DNA from 2 places in the Frigoribacterium sp. CFBP 8754 genome. Region 2 is predicted to be linked to the other one. Evidence: predicted binding sites of a transcription regulator. Region 2 holds the regulator's gene; the other holds the start of a gene.
The links. The regulator HspR, encoded in region 2, represses chaperone genes until heat shock. The targets are predictions, from matches to a motif close to AAGTTGAGTCNNNNNGACTCAACTT.

Region 1: IFT72_RS11710 (ATP-dependent Clp protease ATP-binding subunit) is a predicted target of HspR. The motif match lies at 2,155-2,179, and genes of this name have one in related genera.

What each region holds. Positions count from the first base shown of each region.
Region 1 is NZ_JACYUO010000003.1:261,168-268,986, reverse strand. It holds gene IFT72_RS11725 (APC family permease) at 1-288, shown strand, start outside; gene IFT72_RS11720 (Rieske 2Fe-2S domain-containing protein) at 464-1,348, shown strand; gene IFT72_RS11715 (hypothetical protein) at 1,494-1,982, shown strand; gene IFT72_RS11710 (ATP-dependent Clp protease ATP-binding subunit) at 2,258-4,921, shown strand; gene IFT72_RS11705 (lactococcin 972 family bacteriocin) at 5,229-5,690, shown strand; gene IFT72_RS11700 (hypothetical protein) at 5,672-7,663, shown strand; gene IFT72_RS11695 (ABC transporter ATP-binding protein) at 7,660-7,819, shown strand, end outside.
Region 2 is NZ_JACYUO010000006.1:74,936-82,754, reverse strand. It holds gene IFT72_RS14140 (MFS transporter) at 1-829, opposite strand, end outside; gene dnaK (molecular chaperone DnaK) at 1,045-2,922, shown strand; gene IFT72_RS14130 (nucleotide exchange factor GrpE) at 2,931-3,611, shown strand; gene IFT72_RS14125 (DnaJ C-terminal domain-containing protein) at 3,753-4,760, shown strand; gene IFT72_RS14120 (heat shock protein transcriptional repressor HspR) at 4,848-5,285, shown strand; gene IFT72_RS14115 (methyltransferase) at 5,581-6,735, shown strand; gene IFT72_RS14110 (pilus assembly protein CpaE) at 6,923-7,423, opposite strand; gene IFT72_RS14105 (hypothetical protein) at 7,522-7,819, opposite strand, start outside.

The DNA of each region.
Region 1 (7,819 bases), on a different contig from region 2:
CTGCTCTTCGTGTTCATCAGCACGAACGTCGCGGTGCTCGTGCTTCGGAAGGACCGCGTCGAGCACGAGCACTTCCGGGTCTGGACGGCCGTGCCCGTGCTGGGCGTCGCCTCCTGCGTCCTGCTGCTCACGCAGCAGAGCGCCCAGGTGTGGCTGTTCGGCGCGATCATGCTCGCCGCGGGCGTCGTGCTCTACCTGCTCGCCAAGCTCGGCAGCCGCCGCGGCCCGGAAGCCGGCAGCGGCGCGGGCACCGGCACCAGCAGCGGCGCCGGCGCCGACCGGGCCTGAGGCGCCCGGACCGCACCGACCCCGCGTCGTCCGCGACGCGAACAGTTCCGGCCCGGGCCGGGCACCCGGCGCCCCGCCGGTGTCGACTCGGAGCACGGCACGACCGACCGCACCACCACCGCCCGCGGCACAGCAGCCGCGGCGCACGACAGCCCGCGAGGGCGGAGGAGGCACCATGCGCGAACTCAGGATCGTCAAGGCACTCGAGGCGGTCGAGCGCGAGAAGAGGCTCGACCCGCTCGTCGAGAAGGTGGCCGGCGTCGTCGACGCCGTGCTGAAGCCCCGGGCGCTGCGCGACCTGCTGCACGGCGTGCCCGCCGGCCACCCGCTGCACCCCGTGATGGTGCTCGTGCCGACCGGCGCGTGGATCAGCGCGGCCCTGCTCGACCTGATGCCCGGCCAGGAGCGCCCCGCCCGCTCCCTCGTCGGCGCCGGCGTGCTCGCGGTCGCGCCCTCGGCCCTGGCCGGCTTCGCCGACTGGTCGGCCACGCACGAGCAGCAGAAGCGCACCGGGCTCGTGCACTCCGCGGCCAACCTGGTCGGCACCGCGCTCTACGGCGCCTCGTACCTGCAGCGGCTGCGCGGCAAGCAGACGAGCGCCAAGGTGCTCTCGTTCGCGGGCCTCGGCGCGGTGGGCCTCGGCGGCTTCATCGGCGGGCACCTCGCCTACCGCCAGGCCGTCGGCGCGAACCACGCGGAGGACGTGCCGCACCTCGTCTCGCCCGGCTGGCACGAGGTCACCCGCCTCGACGCCCTGCCCGAGGGCGAGCTGACCGGCCTCGACCTCGACAGGCAGCCGCTCGTCGCGCTGCGTCGCGGCGACGAGGTGGAGGTGCTCTCGAGCATCTGCAGCCACCTCTCCGGCCCGCTCTCCGAGGGCGAGCTCGTCACCGACGCGGGCAAGCCCGGCGAGGCCTGCGTCTCGTGCCCCTGGCACGACAGCGTCTTCTCGATGCGCACCGGCGAGGTCGTGCACGGTCCGGCGACGTCGCCGCAGCCGCGGTTCGACACCCGCGTCGTCGACGGCACGGTGGAGGTGCGGCTGCCCGACGCGGGCTGACCGCCCGGCCGACCCGCACCTCCGGCAGGCCCTCGCTCCCGCTCCGGGGCGGTGGGAGCCCCCCGGAGGCGCGGTGCGCGTAGTGCACGGACGCTCCGCGAGCAAGGGCGAGCACGGCCGGGCCCCTCGTGGTTCGGTCGATCCCATGAGACGACTCCACTACTCCGGCAGCTACATGCTGGTCGGTGACCGCACCTGCAAGGCCGTGCTCCGCTACGCGAGGGCGCTGGCCGAGGCCGACACCTCCGACATCGTGTCGGTGCCCGTCGTGACCGAGGGCGGCAGCAAGGCCTACGCGCACCTGCTCATCGGCCCGGCGAGCCAGGTGTTCTCCACCCCGGTCGAGAACAGCCAGGACGAGCCCGTCGACGAGGACGTCATCCGCGACCTCGAGGAGGCGACGCTGCGCCTCCAGCCCTCCCGACCGGCCTGGCCGCAGGAGATGCTCGACATCCCCGACCTCGACAGCGAGAGCTACGGCGCCGAGTTCGCGAACGCGCCGGGCGCCGACGCCGAGGGCGCCGAGGGCGACGACCAGGGCAAGGCGAGCGCTCACACCAGCGGCGCCGAGGCCGCCGCCGGGCCCGACGGCGCCACGGACGAGCACCTCGCCGGCGCCCGCACCGGCTCCTGACCCGCTCCCTGTCGCAAATGCCGACCGTCGCAGGCTCGGTCGGGTCGCAACAGGGGGAAAACCCGGTATTGCGGTGCTGATGGTCGGCATTTGCGACACGGAGCGGTCGAGAGGGCGGAGGGGCCGGAGGCGCGGGGGCGGCGAGGGGAGCCGCCCGGCGACCTGACGTGGCGGGTTGAGCCGACTCCGCTCAACTTCTTCCGCCGACCGGGAATGACCCGGGGCTCCCTGCGTTTACTTGAGTCGCAGCCACTCAAGTTTCCCCAGGAGGTCCCATGCCTGCACAGTTCGGCTCCGGCGACGGCGGCTCGTTCGACGAGTTCCTCGCCCGCCTCATGAACGGCGCCCGGTCGGGTCAGACCGGACGCCCCGTCGACATCTCGCGCCTGCTCAGCAGCGCCGCCCACGGGCTCGTCACCCGGGCCGGCGAGTTCGCCACCAGCCGTGGCCACGCCGAGGTCGACTCCCTGCACGTCCTGCGGGTGCTCCTCGACGAGTCGCCCGCCGCCGACGTCGTCCGCCACGCGGGCGTCGACCGCGACGCCCTGCTCCGAGCCGTCGACAGCCGCCTCCCCGGCCCCTCGTCCGACACCCCCAGCACCGTCGCCCTCACCCCGGCCGCCCAGCGCGTCCTGCTCCAGGCCGCACAGGCCGCCCGCGCGTTCGGCTCGACCTACGTCGACCCCGAGCACGTCTTCTTCTCGCTGGTCGTCGACCAGCAGTCGGTCAGCGGGCAGCTGCTCGCCGCCGCGGGCATCACCCCGCAGGCGCTCCAGGCGTTCGTCCGCGACGGGTCGCCGACCGGCGGGTCGACCGCGGGAGGCGCCGCAGGCGCGGCCGGGAGCGGAGCCGGCACGGGCACCGACGCGACCGGTGCCGGCGACCCGGCCCGCGACTCCGGCACGCCCACCCTCGACCAGTACGGCAGCGACCTCACGGCGCGCGCCCGCCGCGGCGAGATCGACCCGGTGATCGGCCGGGCCGACGAGGTCGAGCAGACCGTCGAGATCCTGCTGCGCCGCACGAAGAACAACCCGGTGCTGATCGGCGAGCCCGGCGTCGGCAAGACCGCCATCGTCGAGGGCCTCGCCCAGCGCATCGTCGACGGCGACGTGCCCGAGCTGCTGCAGGGCAAGCGCGTCGTCACGCTCGACCTGGCCGGCATGGTCAGCGGCACCCGCTACCGCGGCGACTTCGAGGAGCGCCTCACGACGGTCGTCGACGAGATCGCCGCCCACCAGGGCGAGCTGATCGTCTTCCTCGACGAGATCCACACGGTCGTCGGGGCCGGCGGCAACGGCGACGGCACCATGGACGCCGGGAACATCCTCAAGCCCCGCCTCGCCCGCGGCGAGCTGCACCTCATCGGCGCGACGACGCTGAAGGAGTACCGCACGATCGAGAAGGACGCCGCCCTCGAGCGCCGCTTCCAGCCCGTCACGGTGCCCGAGCCGAGCGTCGACGACGCCGTGCTCATCCTCACCGGGCTCGCCCCGCGCTACGAGGAGCACCACGGCGTCGCCTACGCGCCGGAGGCCCTGCGCGCGGCCGTCGAGCTGTCGGCGCGCTACGTCAGCGACAGGTTCCTGCCCGACAAGGCGATCGACCTGATCGACCAGGCCGGCGCCCGTCGTCGCCTGCGCCTCGGCGGCCGGGTCGACACCGCGGCGCTCCAGGCCCGGCTCGCCGAGCTCGAGTCGTCGAAGCACGCCGCGGTCTCCGCGGAGCGCTACGAGGAGGCGTCGCACCTGCGCGACGAGATCGAGGCCGTGCAGGAGTCGCTGGCCGCGGCGGTCGGGAGCGGTCACGCCGACAGCACGGCGGCGGTCAGCACGGCGGCGGTCGGCACGGAGGCGGTCGGCACGGAGATCACCGCGGCGGACGTCGCCGAGATGGTCGCGCGCGCCACGGGCATCCCGGTCGCGCGCCTCACCGACGGCGACCGCTCGCGGCTCGCCCTGCTCGAGCAGGAGCTGCACGCCCGGGTGGTCGGCCAGGAGGACGCGGTCACCGCGATCGCCAGGTCGGTGCGGCGCAGCCGGACGGGCCTCGGCGACCCCGCCCGCCCGACCGGGTCGTTCCTCTTCCTCGGGCCGACCGGCGTCGGCAAGACCGAGCTGGCGAAGGCCCTGGCCGAGTCGCTCTTCGGCGACGAGGGCGGGATGATCCGGCTCGACATGAGCGAGTACGGCGAGCGCCACACGGTGAGCCGCCTGGTCGGCTCCCCTCCCGGCTACGTCGGCTACGACGAGGCCGGCCAGCTGACCGAGCGCGTGCGGCGGAACCCGTACTCGGTGATCCTGCTCGACGAGATCGAGAAGGCGCACCCCGACGTGTTCAACCTGCTGCTGCAGGTGCTCGACGACGGCCGGCTGACCGACGGCCAGGGCCGCACGGTCGACTTCCGCAACACGGTCGTCGTGATGACGTCGAACCTGGGCTCGGAGTTCCTCGCCTCGCGCGGCGGCGCCCTCGGCTTCACGCCGGCCGGGCCCGTCGGCTCCGACCCCGCGGCCGGGAACGGCTTCGGGTCGGAGAAGGCGCTGCGCGACCGCGTCATGGGCAAGCTGCGGGAGGCGATGCGGCCCGAGTTCCTCAACCGCATCGACGAGATCGTGCTCTTCCGCAAGCTCGACCGGGCGCAGCTGCGCGACATCGTGCGCCTGCTGCTCGGGGCGACCTCGCGTCGCCTCGAGGCCCAGGGCATCGCGGTCGAGATCGACGACGCGGCCACCGACTGGATCGTCGACCACGGCTACGAGCCCGAGTTCGGCGCCCGGCCGCTGCGCCGCACGATCCAGCGCGAGGTCGACGACCGGCTCGCCGACCTGATGGTCTCCGGCGCGGTCGCGGCCGGCGGGCGCGTGCTGGTCAGCGTCGGAGGCGACGGCGAGCTCGTCGCCCGCCCCGTCGTGGCGGAGGTCGCGAGCGCGGCGTAGCCGCGGGGCGGCTGCGGCCGCGGCTGCGGCTGCGGGACTGCGGGAGGCGCGGTGTCGGTCTGACCGGCACCGCGCCTCCCTGCGTCCGCCGCCGTGACCCTGCTCTCGCGCTCTCTTCTCGAATTTGAGCGTGATCCGCCGGATGACGAGGCCGGAGCCGCGCCACCCGGCTCCTCGACGACGGATCCCTCTCGCATTCCCCGTGTCCCTGTATGAGACAGCCGCCGACCTTGTGACGTTCCTGGTTTTAATGTCAGGGCATGTATGCACGATCGAGGGTCGGTCGAGCAGACAGGAACGGGTGATCATGACCAGTGTCAGCAGCATCGGGACGACCGTCGGGCGGAGCCTGGCCACCCTCGCGACCACGGGAGCGCTCGTGCTCGGCGCGGGGCTCGCACCTGCGGTCGCCGCTCCCGCCCCGGCGTCGACCCCGACCGCGACCTCGACGTCGACATCGACGTCGACCTCGGAGTCGGCCACCACGGCCGCGACCACCGGCACGGAGGCGGAGTCCGGCATGATGCCGGCCGGCGAGTTCTCCACACTCGGGTCGACGTACGTGGGCGGCGGGTACTTCGAGTGGGGCGTGACGTCCTCCACCGTGTACGCCAAGTACCAGCACTACTCGAGGACGCACCGGGCCACGGCCTGCGCGAACGGGCAGACGCAGTGCCTGCGCTCGGGCAACGCCGCGCCGTCCTACCTCGCCAGCGCGGTGCGGGCGAAGAGCAAGAGCAACAACACGGCGTGGTGGGCGGTCCTCTGACCCGTCGGCGCACGGCCGCCACGACGGTGATCGCCGTCGTGGCGGCCTACGCGCTCGCCGCGGGCGTCGCCCTGGCCGCCGCCGAGGGCCAGGACACCTGGGGGAGCGGCGGGAGCGGCGGCCGGGGCACCGGGGTCGTCGTCCTGGAGACGCCGCCGGACCTCGGGCACGACGCGACACGGCAGGAACTCCTCCGGGCGGTGACGTCGACGGGCGACCAGGTCGCCCGCATGACCCCGGACGACTCGCCCGGCGCTGGTGTCGGCGACTCGCTCGTCCATCCCCTGACCGGCGGAGCCGGGCAGCCCCTGGGCCCCTGGGTGCGGTGGACCCTCGCCGACCACGACTCCTGGCTCGACCTCGACCCCCGCGGCTTCTACGTGACCGACGCGGACGACCCGAGCCCCCTCCTCGCCGCTCTCGACAGCGCCGGCTTCACCGCGGCGGACGCGACGGTGGGGCCTCTCGACGAGCTCCGGGCGCTGGTCACGGTGCCCTCCGTCGCCGGGCTGCTCGTGACGGTGATGCTCGTCGCCCTCGGTGCGGCCGGCGTCGAGGCCGAGCGCGGCCGCCGACGCCGCCTGGTCTGCGCGCTCGTCGGGTGGACCCGACGACGTGCCCTCGTCGCCGAGCTCCGGGAGGCAGCATCGCCCCTGGCAGGAGCGGCCCTCGGCTCGGTGCTGCTCGTGCTGGCTCTCTGGTGGAGCGTCGGCGGGCTCCGGAGACCCGAGTTCGTCCTGCCCGTGATCGCTCTGATCTGGGGCGGAACGACAGCGTGGCTGCTCCTCTGTCGAGCGACGGCGGCGCACGGACCCCGGCCGTCGAGGCTGCTCTCAGCCAGCACCGGAGCAGGGAGCCGCCGGCGTGCGCTCGTCGTGCCGATCGCGCTGCACGTCGCCCTCGTCGCGGTCGTGGCGGGCGAGGTCGCCCTCGGCCAGCGCGCCGCCGACGCCGCCGACCGTGTCGCGACCTCCTCCGCGGCGCAGCTCGACCTGCACGAGGGGTCCGTGCTCAGCGTCGGCCTCGCCGGCGCGGACGACCGCGAGTTCGACCGGGCGCTCGCCCGGGTGGCCCGTGACGAGATCGCCTCCGGCAGGGCGACGATGGGCGACCCCGACACCGTTCCCGGCGCGCTCGTCACCGCCCGGGTCGGGACCCGCACCGGCACCGGCGCCGAGACCGGCGAGCCGCACGGCGACGGTGACGGGGACGACGTCGTCGTCGTGCGGACCGCGGGCGACCCCGAGGCGGCACGGGCCCTCGCCGCCGACGTCGTCGCCTACCTCCGGATGGTCTGGACCACGACCGACGACGTGCTGCCTCCGCTCGGCGCTCGCCTCGAGACCCTGCCGCCCGGCGTCGTCGTGCCCGACCCCGCGACCCTGCGCCTCTCCCCCGTCGACGGGCCGCCGACCGTGATCGTCGAGGTGCCCCTGGTGCACCTGCCCGACGACGTGCTGGCGACCGCCGCCTTCAACGGCCGGGTGGTCTTCGACGACCGCGCCTCGGTGGAGGCGGCCCTCGACGACGTCGGCGTGCTGCCCCTCGTCCACGGGTGGGAGACCGTCGGTGACGGCTACGCCCGCGCCGCCCGCGAGGTGCTCGCCGAGCAGCGCCTGGTCGTCCTCGCGGCCGGGCTCGGCGGGCTCGCCCTCGCGGCCGGGCTCGTCGTGGCGACGACGGCGCACGTCACGCGCACCCGTCGGCGTCGGCTGCTCCTCGCGACCGTCGGACGCTCGGACTGGTCGGTCCACCTCCCCCACGTCGTCGTCGGCGCCGGCCTCACGACCGTCGCCTGCGCGCTCGGTCTCACGGTCGCGCGGACCGACGGCCCTGCCGACGCCCTCGTCGTCATCGGCGCGGCCGTCGGGCTGCACGTCGCCCTCGCGGGCGCGGCGCTCCTCGCCGCCCGACGCCGCCTCGCACGCCCGTCCCCCACCACTGCCGCCCTGTCCTCCGAGGAGGCCCCGTGACCCAGCCGCACCGAGGCCGGCCGACGCCGGTGCCGACGACCGCCACCGTGCCTCCCGCGCCTCCCGGGCCTCCCGCACCGTCCCGAGGGCCGACCGCCCCCCTCGTCGTGGCGGGCCTCGGTCTGCGGACGGGGCGCCGGGAGCTCTGGCGCGGCC
Region 2 (7,819 bases):
GGTTCGTGCGCCAGAGCTTCGCGATCGTCGCGCCGAGCACCCGGTACGAGCCGATCAGCCCCACGCGCGGGCCGGAGTCGCGGGTCGAGACCGGGGGCTCGGGCACGGCCACCAGCACGGGCACCGCGAAGACCGCGAACCAGACGGCGGCGACGACGATCGAGAGACGGACGTCCCACGCGCCTCCCTCGGTGCCGGTCGGGACGCCGAACAGGCCGCCGCGGCCGTCCACGCCGAAGCTCTGCAGGAAGGCGACGAGCAGGAGGACGAGCAGCACGATGCCGCCGACGTAGCCGAGCCCCCAGCCGAAGCCGGAGACCTTGCCGATCGTCTCGCGGGTGGAGACCTGCACGAGCATCGCGTTGTAGCTGACGCTCGCGAACTCGAAGAAGATGTTGCCCGCCGCCAGCAGGGCGGCGCCGGCCACCAGGTAGGCGGGTGCAGGGGCCACGAAGACCATCGCCGCCATGGCGACGACCACGAGCGCGGTGTTGACGCCGAGCCAGAGCTTCCGCTTGCCCGAGCCGTCGCTGCGCTGCCCGAGCACCGGCGCGAGCAGCGCGATCAGCACGCCCGCGATCGTCAGCGCCGTCGAGATCACCGTCGCGTTGTCGGCCTTCGCGAGCACGAGGCCGGGGTTCCGGGCGTCGTCGCCCGCGGCCGCCACGATCGAGGGGTCGACGAATGCGCCGCTCGCGAGGTAGGTGCTGAAGACGAACGAGGTGACGACCGCGTTGAACGCGGCCGAGCCCCAGTCCCAGAGGGCCCACGAGACGACCCGGCGACGGGGGATCGCGGGGGTGGCGGCGAGCGGCGGCGCGGCGGTCATGGGGGTCAACCTAGTGGGCACGGGTGTCCGGCGATCTCGTGACCGGCACCGCGCCTCCTCGTCCCCCGTCCCGGCGTCATCTTGAGTCATGCACGCTCAACTCTCAGCTGGCTGGCTTGACCTCGCGACGAGCGTGAGTAAAGTTGAGCCTGGCCGACTCAAGGGTCGGCCCCCTGACTTCCCGCATCACCCCGCACCACGAAGGAGAACAGCACATGGCCCGTGCAGTAGGAATCGACCTCGGAACCACCAACTCGGTCGTCAGCGTCCTCGAGGGCGGCGAGCCCACCGTCATCGCGAACGCCGAGGGCCTCCGCACGACCCCCTCGGTCGTCGCCTTCACGAAGGACGGCGAGGTGCTCGTCGGCGAGACCGCGAAGCGCCAGAACGTCACCAACGTCGACCGCACCATCGCGTCGGTCAAGCGCCACGTCGGCACCGACTGGACGGTCGAGATCGACGACAAGAAGTACACCCCGCAGGAGATCTCGGCGCGCATCCTCGGCAAGCTCAAGCGCGACGCCGAGCAGTACCTCGGTGAGGACGTCACCGACGCGGTCATCACCGTGCCCGCCTACTTCAACGACTCCGAGCGCCAGGCGACGAAGGAGGCCGGCGAGATCGCGGGCCTCAACGTGCTCCGCATCATCAACGAGCCGACCGCCGCGGCCCTCGCCTACGGCCTCGACAAGGGCAAGGAGGACGAGCTCATCCTCGTCTTCGACCTCGGCGGCGGCACCTTCGACGTCTCCCTCCTCGAGGTGGGCAAGGACGACGACTTCTCCACCATCCAGGTGCGCAGCACCTCGGGCGACAACCGCCTCGGCGGCGACGACTGGGACAACCGGATCGTCGAGCACCTGATCGAGAAGTTCAAGAGCCAGAACGGCGTCGACCTCTCGACCGACAAGATCGCCAAGCAGCGCCTGAAGGAGGCGGCGGAGCAGGCCAAGAAGGAGCTCTCGTCGAGCACCTCGACCAGCATCCAGCTGCCCTACCTGACGCTCACCGCCGACGGCCCCCTCAACCTCGACGAGACCATCTCCCGCTCGCAGTTCGAGCAGTGGACGAGCGACCTCCTCGAGCGCACCAAGAAGCCCTTCAACGACGTCATCAAGGAGGCGGGGGTCAAGGTCTCCGACATCGCGCACGTCGTGCTCGTCGGCGGCTCCACCCGCATGCCCGCCGTCAGCGAGGTCGTCAAGCAGCTGACCGGCGGCCAGGAGCCCAACAAGGGCGTCAACCCGGACGAGGTCGTCGCCGTCGGCGCGGCCCTCCAGGCCGGCGTGCTGAAGGGCGAGCGCAAGGACGTCCTGCTGATCGACGTCACCCCGCTGAGCCTCGGCATCGAGACCAAGGGCGGCGCGATGACCAAGCTCATCGAGCGCAACACGGCCATCCCGACCAAGCGCAGCGAGACCTTCACCACGGCCGACGACAACCAGCCGTCCGTCGCGATCCAGGTCTTCCAGGGCGAGCGCGAGTTCACCCGCGACAACAAGAACCTCGGCACCTTCGAGCTGACCGGCATCGCGCCGGCCCCCCGCGGCGTCCCGCAGATCGAGGTCACCTTCGACATCGACGCCAACGGCATCGTCCACGTCTCCGCGAAGGACAAGGGCACCGGCAAGGAGCAGTCGATGGTCATCTCCGGCGGCTCGTCGCTGTCGAAGGACGACATCGAGCGCATGGTCCGCGAGGCGGAGGAGCACGCTGCAGAAGACAAGGCGCGTCGCGAGGCCAACGAGGTCCGCAACAACGCCGAGCAGCTCGTCTACTCGATCGAGAAGCTGATCAAGGAGAACGACGAGAAGCTGCCCGCCGACGTCAAGTCCGAGGTCCAGGCCGACGTCGACGCGCTGAAGACCGCCCTCGCCGGCGACGACGACTCGGCGATCAAGCCCGCGTTCGACAAGCTGAACGAGAGCCAGTCGAAGCTCGGCCAGGCGATCTACTCGCAGGGCCAGGCCGACGAGGCCGCCGCCGGTGCCGCCGGTGCCGAGGGCGCACCCGCCGACGGCCAGGCCTCCGGTGACGACGAGGACATCGTCGACGCCGAGGTCGTGGACGACGACGAGAACGACAAGAAGTAGGTCGACCGATGACTGACGAGCAGCACCGCGCTCCCGACGAGGAGCCCGTCCGCCCCGAGGCCAGCGCGGGGGTGCCGTCGGAGGACGGCGGCACCGCCGCGGTCGACGGCGCCGACGACCTGGTCGAGGCCGAGGCCCCCGACGTCGAGGTGCCCGCGGGCGCCGAGGCGCCGGAGGGCGCGGCCGCCGCGGCCGAGCAGATGGCTGCCGAGGGCGCCGCCGGGGCCGAGCCCCTCAGCGCCGACGACGAGGCCATCCTCGACCAGGCCAGCACCGACCTCGTCGCCGACATGCGGCAGGACATGCTGCGGGCCCAGGCCGAGCTGGTCAACTTCCGCAAGCGCGTCGAGCGCGACCGTGAGGCGAACCGCGAGGCCGTCGTCGCCGAGGTCATCCGCTCGCTGCTGCCCGCGCTCGACGACCTCGTCCGCGCCGAGAAGCACGGCGACCTCGCCGAGGGCCCGATGACGGTCATCGCGCAGAAGATCCGCGGGGGGCTCGACAAGTTCGGCCTCACGCAGGTCGGCGCGGCGGGCGAGGTCTTCGACCCGACGATGCACGACGCGCTCGTGCAGCTGCCGAACGCCGACGTGACGGTCAACACCGTCGCCGACGTGATCGAGCCGGGCTACAAGATCGGCGACCGGGTCATCCGGGCCGCCAAGGTCGCCGTCCACACCCCGCAGTAGCCCTGCACCTCCACGGCGCGAGCCGTGACCGCGACGCGAGTCGCGACGGGCGGTGGGCTCCTCGACGAGGGGCCCACCGCCTCCCCCGTTCTTTCCTCCGGTGGCCGTGCCACCGGACACACGCAAGAGAGGAGGTGCCCGATGGCGAGTCAGGACTGGTTCGACAAGGACTTCTACGCGATCCTCGGCGTCTCCAAGGACGTCACCCCGGCCGAGCTGAAGAAGGTCTACCGGAAGCTGGCGCGGAAGTACCACCCCGACAGCAACCCGGGCGACGCCGCGGCCGAGGCGAAGTTCAAGGAGATCAGCGAGGCGAACTCGGTGCTCTCCGACCCGGAGCAGCGCAAGGAGTACGACCAGGTCAGGGCCATGGGCTCGGGCGCGCGCTTCACCGCGGGCAGCGGCGGCCCCGGAGGCGGTGGCGGCGGCTTCGAGGACGTCTTCGGCGGCATGTTCGGAGGCGGTGGCCAGCGCCCGCAGTTCCGTCAGGGCGGCGGCGGTGGCGGCGGCTTCGAGGACATCTTCGGCGGCATGTTCGGCGGCAGCGGCGGCGGCTTCGGCCAGACCAGCGGCGGGTACCGCGGCTTCGGCGGCCCGCAGAAGGGCCGCGACATGACGGCCACGACGACGCTCGACTTCCAGACCGCCGTCGTCGGCGAGACCATCTCGCTGCAGGCGTCGAACGGCAAGCCGATGAAGGTGCGCATCCCCGCCGGCGTGCACGACGGCCAGAAGATCCGGCTCCGCGGCCGCGGGGAGTCCAGCCCCGACGGCGGCGAGCCCGGCGACATGGTGCTCACCATCGCCGTGCGCCCGCACCCGGTGTTCGAGCTCGACGGTGCGAACCTGCGCCTCGACGTGCCCGTGACGTTCACGGAGGCCGCGCTCGGCGCGACGATCGAGGTGCCGACGCTCGGCGGCGAGCCGGTGCGGCTCCGCGTCGCGCCGGGCACGCCGTCCGGTCGGGTGCTGCGCGTCAAGGGGCGCGGCGTCTCGACGAAGACCGGCACGGGCGACCTGCTGGCGACGGTGCAGGTGGCCGTGCCGAGCCACCTCAGCGACGCGGCGCGCGAGGCCGTCGAGGCGCTGGCGGCGGCGCTGCCGGCCGAGAACCCGCGCGACGACCTGATCGCGCGGGCCCGGGGCTAGCCTCGGCAGCACCAGGCCCGGCACCAGCACCAGCAGGCCCTGCACCGGCAGGCCCGGCACCAGCACCACGAGCAGGAGGGGACGACGATGGCGAGACAGGACGCGGGGCAGTGGCCCCTCGACGAGCACTCGCCCGTCTTCGCGATCGCGATGGCGGCCGAGCTCGCGGGCATGCACGCCCAGACGCTGCGCCAGTACGACCGGCTCGGCCTCGTCGTGCCGCAGCGCACCGCGGGCAAGTCGCGGCGCTACTCGATGCGCGACGTCGTGCAGCTGCGCGAGATCGCGCGGCTCGGCGGCGAGGGAGTCTCGCTCGAGGGCGTCAAGCGCATCCTCGAGCTCGAGAACCAGGTGACGGCGCTGCAGTCGCGGGTGCGCGAGCTGGAGCGGGCGCTGGCCGACGAGCTGGTCAACCGGCCCGGGGCGCGCGTGTTCGCGGCGGGCGAGAGCGGCGTCGTGCCGCTGCGGCACGGCACCCGGCCCACGCGGCAGACCTCGGTCGTCGTCTGGCGGCCCCTGCAGTAGAGCCCCCCAACGTCGAGTGGTCACGAACTGCTGCTCTCGCGTCAGCGAGCAGCACTTCGTGACCACTCGGTGCCTGAGGCGGGGTGCGGCGGGTTCCCGTCACTCCCGGCGGGTCGGCGTCGGCCCGCCCGCGAGGACGTCGGCCCGCCCCGCCCTCGTTGCCCGTGCGTCGTCTCCGCCTCCCCGGCCTCGAGTGGTCACGAACTGCTGCTCGCGCGTCAGCGAGCAGCACTTCGCGACCACTCGGCGCCACGGTCGGGGACGACGAGCCGGGGCGGCCCGGTAGCCTCGTCCGGTGATCGACTTCGAGCAGCTCCGCCGGTGGCCCGACGTCGAGGCCCCCGAGCTGGTCGCGCACGACGCGACCGACCGCCTCCTGCTCGACACCGCGCGGGAGGCGCTGGTCGCCCACCCGGAGCACGTCACCATCATCGGCGACCGCTACGGAGCCCTCACCCTCGGCGCCGCCGAGTTGGTCGGCCCGCACGAGCTCCGCGTGCACCAGGACGCCCTCTCGGGCGAGCTGGCCCTCGCCGCGAACGCCGCCGCGCTCGGCAGCGACGCGGCCTGGCGGTCGCTGCCCCTCGACGCCTCGCTCGTCGAGGGGGCACGGGTCGTGCTGCTCCAGCTGCCGCGCGGCCTCGACGCGCTCGACGAGATCACCGAGCTGGTCGCGGCCCACGCGCACCCCGAGGTGCAGCTCGTCGCCGGAGGCCGCGTCAAGCACATGACCCCGGCGATGAACGACGTGCTGCGCCGCCACTTCGGCACCGTCTCCGCCGGTCTCGCCCGGCAGAAGTCGCGCCTCCTGACCGCCTCCGGTCCGCGCTCCGACGCCGGAGCCACCGCCTCCTCTGCTGCGAGCGCCTCCTCGGCTGGCACCACTTCGACGTGGCCTCGCTCCGAGCGGCACGGCGACCTCGTGGTCGTCGCACACGGCGCGGCCTTCGCCGGCTCATCGATCGACGTCGGCACCCGAGCGTTGCTGGAGGCGCTGGCCGTCGGGGCGCCCGAGGCGTCGCACGTGGTCGATCTCGGGTGCGGAACGGGGGTGCTCGCCGCCTCCTGGGCGCTCGCGCACCCCGAGGCACACGTCATCGCGACCGACCAGTCGGCGGCCGCCGTGGCCTCGGCCCGCGCGACGGCCGACGCGTCCGGCGTCGGTGACCGGGTGGAGTCGCGGCGTGACGACGCAGGAGCCTCCCTGCCCGCAGGCTCCGCCGGCCTGGTGCTGCTCAACCCGCCGTTCCACGTCGGGGCGACCGTGCACGCCGGCCTCGCGCACAAGCTCTTCGCGGCGGCCGCGCGCCTGCTCGAGCCGGGCGGGGAGCTCTGGTGCGTCTGGAACTCGCACCTCGGCTACCGCAGCGCGCTCGAGCGCACCGTCGGGCCGACGCGTCAGGTCTCGCGCGGGCCGAAGTTCACCGTGACGGTGTCCACCCGCCGCTGACCCCGCCTCTTCTCCTCGTACATCTCTCGTCAGTTGCCACTTTGAGGGCCTCTGAACGCCCGTGAACCCCTCAAAGTGGCAACTGACGCGAGGTGGCAGTGATCGAGGTGACGCTTCCTGGGCCCTGCTCGGGGCGGAGGGCCCAGGAAGAGTCACCTCGATGGCGCCGAGGTACTTCGCGCGGGGATCAGTTCGTCGCGTCCCCGTCGTGCTCGGCGCCGCCCCCGTCAGGGCCGTCGAGGCGGAGCGACGCGTCGACGTAGGCGAGGAGCGCGTGGGCGTAGGCCGTCTCGGGGTCGGCGGCGACGTGCACGGAGTCGGGCCCGGTGGTCGCAGCGCCGTCGAGGGCGACGGTGACGCGGTAGGCGAGGGGCTCGCCGTCGACGAGCACGCGCGTGAGCGAGACGAAGGTGCTGCCGAGCAGCTCGCGGAGCTGGTCTTCGCGCGGCAGCCACAGGGCGTCCTCGGCGGCGACCGAGTCGAGGGCCCACTCGGTCGTGCCGTTGAAGCCGAGCACGGTGCCCGTGGGGTGTTCGTGGGCCTCGATGGTCATGTCGCTGAGGGTGAAGACGTCGCCGACGCCCTCGTCGCTGTCGACCAGGCGCTCGACGATGAAGCGGTCGCCGGGGGAGGGGCGCCAGCGCAGCCCGGCGTCTCGGAGGCGGCGGGCGAGGTCGACGTCGATCATGCGCTCATCCTGCCCCGCCCGTCTGGCAGCGAGCGACGAACCGCCCGGGCCGCGGTGCCCGCCGCCTGACCCGCTCGCGGTGAGCCGGCGGCCTGATCTCAGGGTCTCACCGGCACCCCGCCCACGGTCTGCGTGACGACGAGCTCGTTGTCGCCCAGGTCGAGGCCCTCGACGGTGGTGCTCCAGGTGCCGTCGCTCTCCGCGACGGCGGTGGCGGAGTCGCCGACCGCGACCGTCGCGCCGGGCGTCGCCGTGCCCCTGACGGCGGCCACCCTGCCCTGCGCGTCGACCGACACCACCTCGGCGGTGAGCGCCGCCGCGGCGATGGGCGTGTCGACCCTGCCCGTGACGTCGTAGAGCTTCGCGTTCAGGGCGCCGGTCATCGTGAACCCGAGG